DNA from 3 places in the Shewanella sp. SR44-4 genome. Region 1 is predicted to be linked to each of the others. Evidence: predicted binding sites of a transcription regulator. Region 1 holds the regulator's gene; each other region holds the start of a gene.
The links. The regulator NrdR, encoded in region 1, represses ribonucleotide reductase genes. The targets are predictions, from matches to a motif close to AAACACNANATNTNGTGTTT.

Region 1 (4,224 bases):
AGTCGAGAACTGGGCATTATTATTGGTAACCATTAAAGGCAAATTAAGCTGCTGACAACGCTCTTTGGTCATTGTTTGACAAATTAATCCACGGCCATAGGTTGCCATGAAATTGATTGCTGCTGGCGTCACTTTATCAGCGGCCATAATCAAATCACCTTCATTCTCTCTGTCTTCATCATCCATCAAGATAACCATCTTACCTTGACGAATATCTTCAATGATTTCTTCTATGCTATGTAGCGCCATTGTCAGACCTTTATTTAGTAAGTGTTTGATTTAAACCTTAGGCATTAAATCTATTGGTATTGCATATTATGTATAGGGTACAAATGGTATTTTACTGTCGCGATTAACGTAAAAAACCTGATTTAGCGAGTAACTCCATGGTCACGCCCGATGAAGGCTGCACATGGTTAGTTTCCGGTTGCATTAAACGTTCTAAATAACGCGCGATTAAATCGACTTCGATATTGACACTATCACCTACTTTTAAATCCACCAGCGTGGTTTCACCTGCAGTGTGAGGTACAATCGTTAATCTAAAACGAGCACCATCAACTTCATTAACAGTCAGGCTTACACCATCGATGGTGATCGAGCCTTTGTGAGCAATATAGCGACTTAATTGGGCCGGTACTGATAACCAAAACTCTAGTGATTTACCTCTGTAAGCGCATTGCTCAACTTTTGCAATGCCATCAACGTGTCCACTTACCATGTGTCCACCTAATCGAGTGGTTGCCGTAACCGCTTTCTCAAGATTAACCTTTTGACCGACCTGATAACGACTAAAGCAAGTTAAGTCAACGGTTTCAGCTGATATATCAGCCACGTAACCATCACCTAAACGCTCAACAACGGTCAAACACACGCCATTGGTTGCTATACTGTCACCTAGCTTTACGTCGGTTAAATCCAGCTTACCGCTGGCAACTGTTAAGCGGATATCGTTACCTTTGCGATCAATTTTACGTAATGTGCCAAGGGCTTCGATTATTCCTGTAAACATAATACTCACTTTTTGCAGTTAAACTTTGCTGTTGCTCAGGTTTTGGACTGAACAACACGCACATTAATAGGGTTGATTATATCTGAGGATATAACGCTTATCTTGTCCAACGTTGCGTTCATCAATTAATTGCAGTGCCGGCGTTTGCTCCATTGTACTGTAATTAGGTAACTGCAACATATTACGTCCGTGGCTACCTAATAGTTTAGGCGCCTGGTAAAGCACAATATCATCAACGAGCCCTTGGGCGACAAATGCTCCGGCTAAGGTAGCACCGGCTTCAACTAAAACAGAATTAGTATGCTGACCTAAATATGTTAGCAAAGCTAACAATGGGATTCTGCCTGACGAGTCACACGTTAACTGAAGAAATGATACGTGATCGGGAAATGCAGCTTTGGTGCTTTCGGGATAATTACAGCCAGAAACCAGTAAAATAGGACTTTGAATTGAAAATAATTGCTGTGTTGCTGTTAATCTTGCGCGACTGTCGAGCACAACCCTTAGAGGTTGGAAGATTTCATCTTTTGTATGGCGAGTGGTTAACTCACCTAACGCCTCATAGCGCACATTAAGGCTTGGGTCATCGACAAGAATGGTTTCAACACCAGTGATTAATGCACAATGACTAGCGCGGTATTTTTGCACATCAGCTCTTGCTGCACTGCCAGTAATCCACTTCGACACGCCATTAGACAGAGCCGTTTTACCATCTAAACTGGCTGCTATCTTTACCGTTATCCAAGGAAGTCCTGTTTTCATCCGCTTCATAAAACCCAGATTAAGGTCATAGGCTTGTTCGCTGAGCAATCCAACATCAACGTTAATACCAGCCTCACGTAACAGGGTTATACCGCGACCAGACACTTGTGGATTTGCATCGGTCACCGATACCACAACTCTGGCAACTTTGGCATTAATTAAGCCTAAAGCACAAGGTGGTGTGCGGCCATAATGACTGCAAGGTTCAAGAGTGACATACGCCGTGGCACCTTCAGCAGACAAGCCATTATCATGCACCATTTTCAGCGCATTAACTTCGGCATGTCCTTGGCCAGCACGTTGATGATAACCCTCACCAATAATCTTATTCTGATAAACAATGACACAACCAACACAAGGATTTGGCCGAGTGGTATAACGGCCTTTCTCGGCAAGCGCGATGGCACGGCTCATCATTTGGGTGTCAAAGGTAGACCAGTTAGACATGGGAGATAATCTCTTATTGCTTAAATGCCATTAAAACCATTAAAACAGATATTATTAAGCAGCATTACTTTTGCAATTTAGCAATGGCTTCACCAAATTGGGATACATCTTCAAATGCGCGATAAACCGATGCAAAGCGGATATATGCCACTTTATCAAGGCTCATCAACTGTTCCATCATCAGATTACCAATCATTTCAGAATTCACCTCACGCTCACCTGTCGCGCGCAGTGTTGATTTGATTTTAGTCAATGCTTGTTCAATTTCATCAATTGAGACCGGGCGTTTTTCGACCGCACGTAGCATGCCGCCACGCAATTTTTCTTCATCGAATGGTTGTCGAGTGCCGTCACGTTTGATGACTCTAGGCATGACTAATTCTGCGCCTTCAAACGTGGTGAAACGTTCATGACATTCGGTACATTCCCGGCGGCGACGTACTTGGTGACCATCAGCCACTAATCGAGAATCTATAACTTTGGTATCGGTCGCGCTACAAAAAGGGCAATGCATTGAACCTCCTGCAGAAAAAAACAAAATGGCCGCTAACAATTAGCGGCCATTAAAGTTTATCCTATTTGTTGAGCAAGGTTAACCTAAACCTTTTCAACAGGCATCAAGTGACGATTAACCGTATACAGGGAATCGGGCACATAATGCCAACACTTGACCTTTCACTCGTTCAGCCACTTCGGCGTTAGATGCATCATCAAGAATGTCACAAATCCAACCGGTCAATTCTTTCGCTTCTGCTTCTTTAAAACCACGACGAGTAATTGCTGGCGTTCCAATACGAACACCAGAGGTGACAAACGGTGAACGTGGATCATCAGGTACTGAGTTTTTGTTGACGGTAATGTTGGCATTGCCCAATGCAGCATCTGCTTCTTTACCGGTTAAATCACGACCAATTAAATCAACCAACATTAAATGGTTTTCTGTACCGCCAGAAACAATTTTGTAACCGCGAGCTAAAAATACTTCAACCATAGCTTTAGCGTTTTTAACCACTTGCTGTTGATATACTTTAAACTCTGGCTCTAATGCCTCTTTAAATGCAACCGCTTTACCTGCGATTACATGCATTAAAGGGCCACCTTGGCCACCAGGGAATACCGCTGAGTTCAACTTTTTATACAACACTTCATCATCGGCAGCAGAAATAATAATCCCGCCACGCGGACCCGCTAATGTTTTATGAGTTGTTGAGGTAACCACATGTGCATGTGGGACTGGCGTTGGATAAACATCTGCAGCCACTAAGCCTGCAACGTGAGCCATATCAACAAGCAAATAAGCACCAACTTTATCAGCAATCTCACGCATTTTAGCCCAATCGACTATGCCTGAAAATGCAGAGAACCCGCCGATCATCATCTTAGGCTTATGCTCAATGGCTAAACGTTCCATTTCGTCATAATCAATTTTGCCAGCTTCATCGATACCGTAAGGAATGATGTTATAAAGCTTGCCTGAAAAATTCACTGGTGAACCATGGGTCAAATGACCACCATGAGCAAGGTTCATCCCTAAAACAGTATCACCCGGTTGTAACAACGCCATAAACACTGCGCTGTTTGCTTGTGAGCCTGAATGAGGCTGTACGTTGGCATAAGTTGCACCAAATAATTCTTTTGCGCGTTCAATAGCCAATGTTTCAACAACATCAACGTATTCGCACCCACCATAATAACGCTTGCCTGGATAACCTTCAGCATACTTGTTAGTTAACTGAGAACCTTGCGCTTCCATCACACGTGGACTGGTATAGTTTTCAGATGCAATCAATTCAATGTGTTCTTCTTGACGACAAGTTTCATCTTCAATGGCTTTAAATAATTCTGGATCATAATCCGCAATATTCATCGCTTTCTTCAACATGGTAGCTCCAACATCATTATCTATATAGTAGGGTTGCGCGGTATTCTACTCTGCAACGATAATGATTTACAGTACAAACAACATGAAATTCACTGTGTTCTGAATACAAAACGATTCATGT
Region 2 (4,224 bases), on a different contig from region 1:
AGTTTCCTTGTCCGTCAATCAATGTGTAGCGTAGCGAGAACGGTTGCGCCATACGTACAATTGTATCGTATACAGCAGTATCACCGTGTGGGTGATATTTACCAATTACGTCACCAACGACACGAGCGGATTTTTTATATGGTTTGTTCCAATCGTTTTTTAATTCGCTCATTGCGAACAATACTCGACGGTGAACTGGTTTTAAACCGTCACGGACGTCAGGTAATGCACGACCTACAATTACGCTCATGGCGTAATCAAGGTAAGAATTTTTAAGTTCGTCTTCGATGTTAATTGGCGAAATAGATGATGCCAGATCAGTCATAAACTGCGCGTTCCCCTAAAGTGAGCTGACAATAAAACTTCCATATTATTATCTAGCTTAAAAACGTGATTTGGCATTCTAACACAGATATTTAATGTCGCCAGAGCAAAGACCAGCCAAATGCTCTATCACTCTTAAAAATTACAAAAAAGCTAATATTTTCAGCTAATTTAGTTTATTCATTGGCTAATATACGACTAAATTTGAGCAACAATTATCGTTAACTTGTTGATGATTTAAGCAGTTGATAGCATAAAACATCCATTTACCTCGCTTAAATGGATGTTTTATGAGCAAGCGTAAACGGCAAAAGCCATTGTTGACTACTATTCGCAAAGGTTATCGCTATAATAGCGACCATACTTTATTACACACTACACTTAGGTTACGTTATGTCACACGCTGAACAATCGACACCCAATGTTGATCCACTCGAGATCGCAAAATTTGAAGCCATGGCGCAAACGTGGTGGGATCTCAATGGCGAGTTCAAGCCATTACATTTACTTAATCCACTGCGTTTAAACTACATTGACCAAACCGCTGAAGGTATTTTTGACAAAAAAGTACTTGATGTTGGCTGTGGTGGCGGTATTTTGTCAGAAAGTATGGCGCGCCTAGGTGCTAACGTTGACGGTATTGATATGGGCAACGCACCACTTGAAGTGGCAAAACTACATGCTTTAGAGTCTGGTGTTACGGTTAATTACCTCAAAACAACAGCCGAAGCACATCGCGATAACCACCGCGAATATTATGATGTGGTCACTTGCATGGAAATGCTCGAACATGTACCCGATCCCCAATCGGTTATTCAAGCCTGTTGTGACATGGTTAAACCAAATGGTTTTGTGTTTTTCTCAACCATAAACCGTAATATGATGTCGTATTTAAAGACGATTATCGGCGCAGAGTATTTATTAAAAATGCTGCCAGTTGGTACTCACGATCACAGCAAGTTTATTCGCCCATCGGAACTGATGGCATTGGTCGATAACACTGACTTATTGTGTAAAGATGCGCTGGGAATTACCTACAATCCATTGTCGGGTGTGTTTAAGTACACTAAAAGTGTCGATGTAAATTATATGATAGCCACTCAAAAAATTGATTAATCATCCAGGTGATTCTTTTCAACATTTCAATGTGAATGCACCACAATAGCGTTATGTTGTGCCAATAACGCTATAAAGGGCTTGCACTGTCTATTGTTATTTTCTCTCGTTAGGAGCTAGCCCTTGCATAAACAAGATATAAAAGGAGTGCTGTTCGATTTAGACGGTACCTTAGCCGATACCGCACCAGATTTAGTACAGGCATTGAATCTCAGCTTGGATGAAGCCGGTTTTAACGTCCAACCGCTTGACTTGATGCGCCATGCGGCATCACATGGCAGCTTATATTTAGTTAAAACGGCCATTCCAGATGCCGATGAACAAGTACAAATTACCATCCAGCAAGCACTACTTCAGCATTATGCCCGTATCAATGGTGACAACAGCCGTTTATTCGCTGACTTACCCGAACTATTATCCTTATTTGATGCCCGATCGATTCCTTATGGCGTAGTGACCAATAAGCCGGCTCGATTTGCCAGGCCATTAGTGGAAAAGCTTGGTTTAACTCATAAATTGAAAACCATGATCAGTGGTGATAGCACTCGTCACTCTAAACCTCATACCGCACCAATGCTGTTAGCAGCACAACAAATTGCCATTGCTCCTCAAAGTATCTTATATCTAGGTGACGCTGAACGTGACTTAGTCGCCGCCCACAATGCCAGTATGTTAGGCGGCGTTGCGTTATGGGGTTATTTATCTGCGACAGACAAACCTGACACATGGCCAGCAGGCAAACAATTTCAACACGGAGCCTCACTTAAACAGTTTTTCACTGATTAATGACAATGTTCGACATCGGTTTAGCGGGTTAATTTTTGGGTAAATGAACAAAGCATGAGTGAAGTTTAACGGGTCTTATTAAGCTTAAATGTACAGTTAACAGTCATCAATTTCTACCCGATCAAAACCAACAAAAGATCAACCAATAAACGGTCCATTTTTTTTGATCGCTGTTTATTTTAGCGATCAAATTTTTATCATTTGATGGATTAAAAAATATCATTTATCAAAAACTCTTTATGAATTTGGGCTCTAGGGTTAGTTGTCACTAACCCTGCCGTTTATCCTCAAGTTATCCACAAGAAGTTAATGAAATTGTGGCTTGCAATAAACCTCAAACCTCACTATCTTGTATCTTAGATTTTAAATAACACCATATCTTGTGTGTGGCTGACAATCAAAACACTACTCCACGACGTTCCAAAGGATGTAGTGGCTAACTGAACGTACTGGTGTTTAACTACCACGTTGTGAGTACATCAGGTTGATTGTTTTAACATGGAATTGTTTTGTAACTGGTTCGGATCGAATCAAGCAGCACTGCATCCAACAACAGATCACATGATTAGATATAGAACCAAGGCCTCTCTTCAATGAATAGCAATATGACAGTCACTAAACGCAGTGGCGAACGTGAATCTATCGATTTAGATAAAATTCATCGCGTGATCACTTGGGCAGCCAAGGGATTAAAAAACGTCTCAGTATCTGAAGTAGAACTTCGATCTCATCTGCAGTTTTTTGATGGCATTCCAACAGAAGCCATTCATGAAACGATCATTAAAGCTGCGGCTGACTTGATCTCTCCAGAGTCACCTGACTACCAATTTGTGGCTGCCCGCTTAGCGGTGTTCCACTTACGTAAAAAAGCGTTTGGTCAATTTGAACCACCAACGTTATATGACCATGTCACCAAATTAGTTGAACTGGGTAAATATGACATGCATATCATGGCTGACTACAGCCGTGAAGAATTGGACACTCTCGACACCTATATCGATCATTGGCGCGATTTGAACTTCTCTTATGCCGCGGTAAAGCAACTTGAAGGTAAATACCTGGTTCAAAACCGTGTCACCCATGAAGTGTACGAAAGCGCCCAGTTTTTATACATATTAGTCGCTGCATGTTTGTTTGCCCGTTACCCAAAAGAAATTCGTTTGAAGTACATTAAAGACTTCTATGACGCGACGTCTCTGTTTAAGATTTCTTTACCAACACCAATCATGGCCGGTGTGCGTACCCCTACACGTCAGTTCAGCTCATGTGTATTGATTGAGTGTGATGACAGCTTAGATTCAATCAATGCGACTGCATCGTCTATCGTTAAATACGTTAGCCAACGTGCTGGTATTGGTATTAATGCGGGTCGTATTCGTGCCCTTGGTAGCCCTATTCGTGGCGGCGAAGCATTCCACACCGGTTGTTTACCATTTTATAAGTATTTCCAAACTGCGGTGAAGTCGTGTTCTCAAGGCGGCGTACGTGGCGGTGCAGCAACTCTTTTCTATCCTTTATGGCATCTAGAAGTTGAATCGCTATTAGTACTAAAAAACAACCGTGGTGTTGACGACAACCGTGTACGTCATCTTGACTACGGTGTGCAGTTAAACAAATTAATGTACCAACGTTTGATTAAGGGCGAATATATCAGTCTATTCAGCCCATCAGACGTGCCTGGTCTTTACGATGCATTCTTTGAAGACCAAGTTGAGTTTGAACGTTTATACCTTCAGTATGAACAAGACAGCAATGTCCGCAAAAAACAAATTAAAGCGGTTGAACTGTTTTCATTGATGATGCAAGAACGTGCTTCTACTGGCCGTATCTACATTCAAAACGTCGATCACTGTAATACTCACAGCCCGTTTGACTCTAAAGTTGCGCCAATTAAGCAATCTAACTTATGTTTAGAAATTGCTTTACCGACTAAGCCACTTAAAAACATCGATGATCCAGACGGTGAAATCGCGTTGTGTACCTTGTCAGCACTTAACT
Region 3 (4,224 bases), on a different contig from region 1:
TCGTATTGGCGACCTTAACATTGAACAGCTGAATCGTCCCTTTGCTGCAGTCGCGACAGATTTATATTCTGGGCAAGAGATTTGGTTTAAAGAAGGTGACTTACGCCATGCGGTTAGGGCTTCATGTTCAATGCCGGGCTTTTTACCCCCAGTACAGCAAGGGCATCGCTGGGTTGTGGACGGTGCGGTAGTGAATCCTGTGCCGGTATCATTAGCTCGCTCTATGGGCGTTGATGTGGTTATTGCGGTGGATTTAAATGGCCATCGTCGTGGCCAAATGCACTTAATCCCAGAGCAAGTAAAAAGCCGCAAAGCCACTAAGTCTGAACCTATTGATGAAAAGCGCGAGCTTGAATCTGGCTTTATGGACCTATGGGGTAAAGGCAAAGATTATATGAATGGCTTAACCGATAAATTCTCTTTAGGAAGTTCAAAATCCCATCCGGGTATGCTGGCGGTGATGTCACAATCGATGGATATTTTAGAACAACGCCATAAACGTTCACGCCTAATGGGCGAGCCACCTGATATTTGCATCGTACCTGATGTGGGTGATATTGGCACCATGGAGTTTCATCGCGCTAAAGAAGCGATTAAAGCAGGTGAGCAGGCTGTAAGTGATATTAAACATTTAATCGAAGCGACCTTAAAGAAATGTTGAAGCAGTATCGAATATAGTGGTGTGTTTATGATAAATACACCCGTTGATTGCCGCTGTGTGAATATTTGCTATTTTATCGGTATTTGTCATTAAATCCGCGTTTGTTATTCAACTAGGGCATTGTCTAACCTGCGCAGTCTGATGTAGTTGATAAGATTATTCACTCTCTCATAGTTAACTCATGGTGTTTTAGTCATTATCTAGTAGTGACTTGCCCGCAATGATCTATCCGCAATGGTCTACCCGCAATTATCTAACGATAACTACCGAGTCATTAGATACAGTGGGTACGTTATTTATGTTGTTGATCTAGCCATTTAAGGTTCGATCAATGACTTAATACCGTCATTCAGCACCATTTTAAGTTGTCAAATACAACCCTTATGGCGTTTGCACATCAGATTATCGATTCAGCAAAGCATCCCAAATCGCTAAATTATGTCGATTTTATCCCCTTGTATTAGCCTGTCAAAATTAGTTGCTATTCCTACAATATCTATCGTTGATAGCAAGTGTTTTTTCAATATTAAGTACTGCCGACAATTATGATCTGGATCAAGGTATTACTCCGCGTAAATGTGTCTAATACACTCTATCTTGTGTTGTGCGTGTATTAAAGCGCTATATATAGTGCTTGTAAAGGATGGTTGTATGCTTGTAGTAGTGAAAAGGGATGGATGCCGAACTGCGTTTGATGGATGTCGAATCAAAGAGGCTGTTGTGGCAGCAATGGAGTCTGCAGGTATAGCCGACCATCAATATGCACAGCAGTTAGCGCAGACGGTAGAGCAGCAAATGGCTGTGAAGACCGAAGTTGATATTCACGAACTACAAGATGCAGTTGAAAATTTATTAATGTCGGGCCCGTTTAAGTCGGTGGCGCGTCATTACATTGAGTACCGTCACGATAGAGATAAACACCGTGAAACCCAGAGTAAATTAAATTGTGCTATTCGCGGTTTAGTTGAGCAATCGGATAGTGCGATTTTAAACGAAAATGCCAATAAAGATGCCAAAGTCATCCCGACCCAGCGAGACTTATTAGCGGGCATTGTGGCCAAGCATTATGCCAAAACCCATTTACTGCCAAAAGATGTGGTCGCCGCCCATGAAAAAGGCGAAATTCACTATCACGACTTAGATTATGCGCCTTTTTTCCCGATGTTTAACTGCATGCTAATTGATTTAGCCGGCATGTTAACGCATGGTTTTAAAATGGGTAATGCTGAAATAGAACCGCCTAAGTCTATCTCAACTGCCACTGCTGTTACGGCGCAAATTATTGCCCAGGTCGCGAGCCATATTTATGGTGGTACCACGATTAACCGTATCGACGAAGTGTTAGCTGAGTTTGTGCAAATCAGTTACCAAAAGCACCTTAGCGTCGCTAAAAAATGGCAAGTGGCTGACGTAGAAGGTTATGCCATGACGCAAACCGAAAAAGAGTGTCATGACGCATTCCAGTCACTTGAATATGAAGTGAATACCTTGCATACCGCTAATGGCCAAACGCCATTTGTCACATTTGGTTTTGGTTTAGGCGTGTCGTGGGAGTCGCGTTTAATTCAGCAATCGATGTTAACTGTACGTATGGCGGGTTTAGGTAAAAATCGTAAAACAGCAGTCTTTCCAAAATTGGTGTTTGCCATTAAAGATGGCGTGAATCATAAAGCGACTGATGTTAATTACGATATCAAAAAGATGGCCTTAACGTGTTCAAGTATGCGCATGTACCCAGATATTCTCAATTATGATCAAGTCGTGAAAGTCACCGGTTCGTTTAAAACCCCAATGGGATGTCGCTCATTTTTGGGCGCCTATGAAGAAAATGGTCAATTGGTCCATGAAGGCCGCAATAATCTAGGTGTTGTCAGTCTTAATTTACCGCGTATAGCGTTGGAAGCAGGTAAAGATGAACAGCGTTTTTATCAAATACTCGATGAGCGTTTGTTAATTGCCCGCAAAGCCTTAGAAACGCGTATTGCCCGTTTAGCCGGAGTCAAAGCACGAGTGGCACCAATCCTTTATATGGAAGGCGCCTGTGGTGTGCGCCTAAATGCGGATGATGATGTGAGCGAAATCTTTAAAAATGGCCGGGCATCAATTTCGTTAGGGTTTATTGGTCTTCACGAAACCATTAATGCTTTATATAGCAATGCTGAACATGTGTTTGATAACACACAATTACGTGATAAAGCTGTCGCCATTATTAGTCATTTAAAGCAAGCCACTGAGTCTTGGAAACAACAAACAGGTTATGGCTTTAGTTTATACAGTACCCCAAGTGAAAATTTATGCAGCCGTTTTTGTCAGCTTGATACTACCCAGTTTGGCGTAGTGGCAGGTGTGACCGACAAAGGCTATTACACCAATAGTTTTCACTTAGATGTCGAAAAGAAAGTAAATCCTTTTGATAAGATTGATTTTGAACAACCTTATCCAGCGATCGCTAATGGTGGGTTTATTTGTTACGGCGAATATCCCAACATGCAGCACAATATTGAAGCGCTCGAAAACGTTTGGGATTACAGTTATAGCCGAGTGCCATATTACGGCACCAATACTCCCATTGATGAGTGTTACGATTGCGGTTTTATTGGTGAATTTAATTGTACTAGTAAGGGCTTTGTGTGCCCTAAGTGTGGTAATCATGAGCCAAGCCGAGTGTCTGTTACCCGTCGCGTGTGTGGTTATTTAGGTAGCCCAGATGCACGACCATTTAACTTCGGTAAGCAAGAAGAAGTTAAGCGTAGAGTGAAGCATTTATAATGCATTACAGTGCATATCATAGCGTTGATGTGATCAACGGCGAAGGCACCCGCTGTACGTTATTTGTCAGCGGTTGCGAGCATGGTTGTAAAGGTTGCTATAACCAAAGTACTTGGCGTGTAGATGCTGGCCATATTTTTAGCCAAGCACTAGAAGATCAGATTATTGATGATTTAACCGATACTCGTATTTACCGTCGAGGCTTGTCGTTAAGTGGTGGCGATCCGCTACATCCCGCCAATTTTGAAGGCGTACTAAAATTGGTTACGCGGGTAAAGCTGGAATGTCCCGATAAAGATATTTGGCTGTGGACCGGTTATCAACTGGCTGAACTTACACCGCAGCAACAAGCTGTGGTGAACTTTGTGGATGTGTTGATTGACGGTAAGTATGAGCAAGATAAAGCCGACCCCGCGCTATTATGGCGCGGCAGTAGCAATCAACAGATCCATCGTTTTATGCGCTAGCGTTTTATATGAAGGCGTTAAGACGAGTCGCTTAATGTCCAGCACGTTAACTGTCAGCACGTTAACTGTCAGCGCGCTAATCGTTAGCAAATAAATGTTTAATCCGCTAATCGTTAACCCGTTAATGATTAGAAAGACCCACAATATGGCGATAACGTTTAGTGCGCTGTTTGGTTTTATATTGATCGATTAATAAACTCCACAATGGTGAATCATTAGTGTGTGGCGACTTACCTTGGCTTACACGACGAAGTTGGCGTTTAATGACGGCCATCGTCGCCAGTCCAGCCAAAGGTTTACTCTGCCAATTGACAGTTGGAATTGACG

Region 2: a site for NrdR is predicted at 2,595-2,614, ahead of nrdA (class 1a ribonucleoside-diphosphate reductase subunit alpha). Genes of this name have one in related genera too.
Region 3: a site for NrdR is predicted at 1,278-1,297, ahead of nrdD (anaerobic ribonucleoside-triphosphate reductase). Genes of this name have one in related genera too.

What each region holds. Positions count from the first base shown of each region.
Region 1 covers NZ_JACJDU010000005.1:89,025-93,248, reverse strand. Annotated here, with positions in the region: gene ribBA (bifunctional 3,4-dihydroxy-2-butanone-4-phosphate synthase/GTP cyclohydrolase II) at 1-249, opposite strand, end outside; gene H5125_RS04160 (riboflavin synthase) at 353-1,012, opposite strand; gene ribD (bifunctional diaminohydroxyphosphoribosylaminopyrimidine deaminase/5-amino-6-(5-phosphoribosylamino)uracil reductase RibD) at 1,076-2,221, opposite strand; gene nrdR (transcriptional regulator NrdR) at 2,286-2,735, opposite strand; gene glyA (serine hydroxymethyltransferase) at 2,850-4,103, opposite strand.
Region 2 covers NZ_JACJDU010000003.1:173,609-177,832, forward strand. Annotated here, with positions in the region: gene gyrA (DNA gyrase subunit A) at 1-325, opposite strand, end outside; gene ubiG (bifunctional 2-polyprenyl-6-hydroxyphenol methylase/3-demethylubiquinol 3-O-methyltransferase UbiG) at 718-1,440, shown strand; gene H5125_RS02960 (HAD family hydrolase) at 1,564-2,226, shown strand; gene nrdA (class 1a ribonucleoside-diphosphate reductase subunit alpha) at 2,820-4,224, shown strand, end outside.
Region 3 covers NZ_JACJDU010000021.1:41,220-45,443, forward strand. Annotated here, with positions in the region: gene rssA (patatin-like phospholipase RssA) at 1-661, shown strand, start outside; gene nrdD (anaerobic ribonucleoside-triphosphate reductase) at 1,313-3,430, shown strand; gene nrdG (anaerobic ribonucleoside-triphosphate reductase-activating protein) at 3,430-3,897, shown strand; gene H5125_RS11670 (NADH:flavin oxidoreductase/NADH oxidase family protein) at 4,019-4,224, opposite strand, start outside.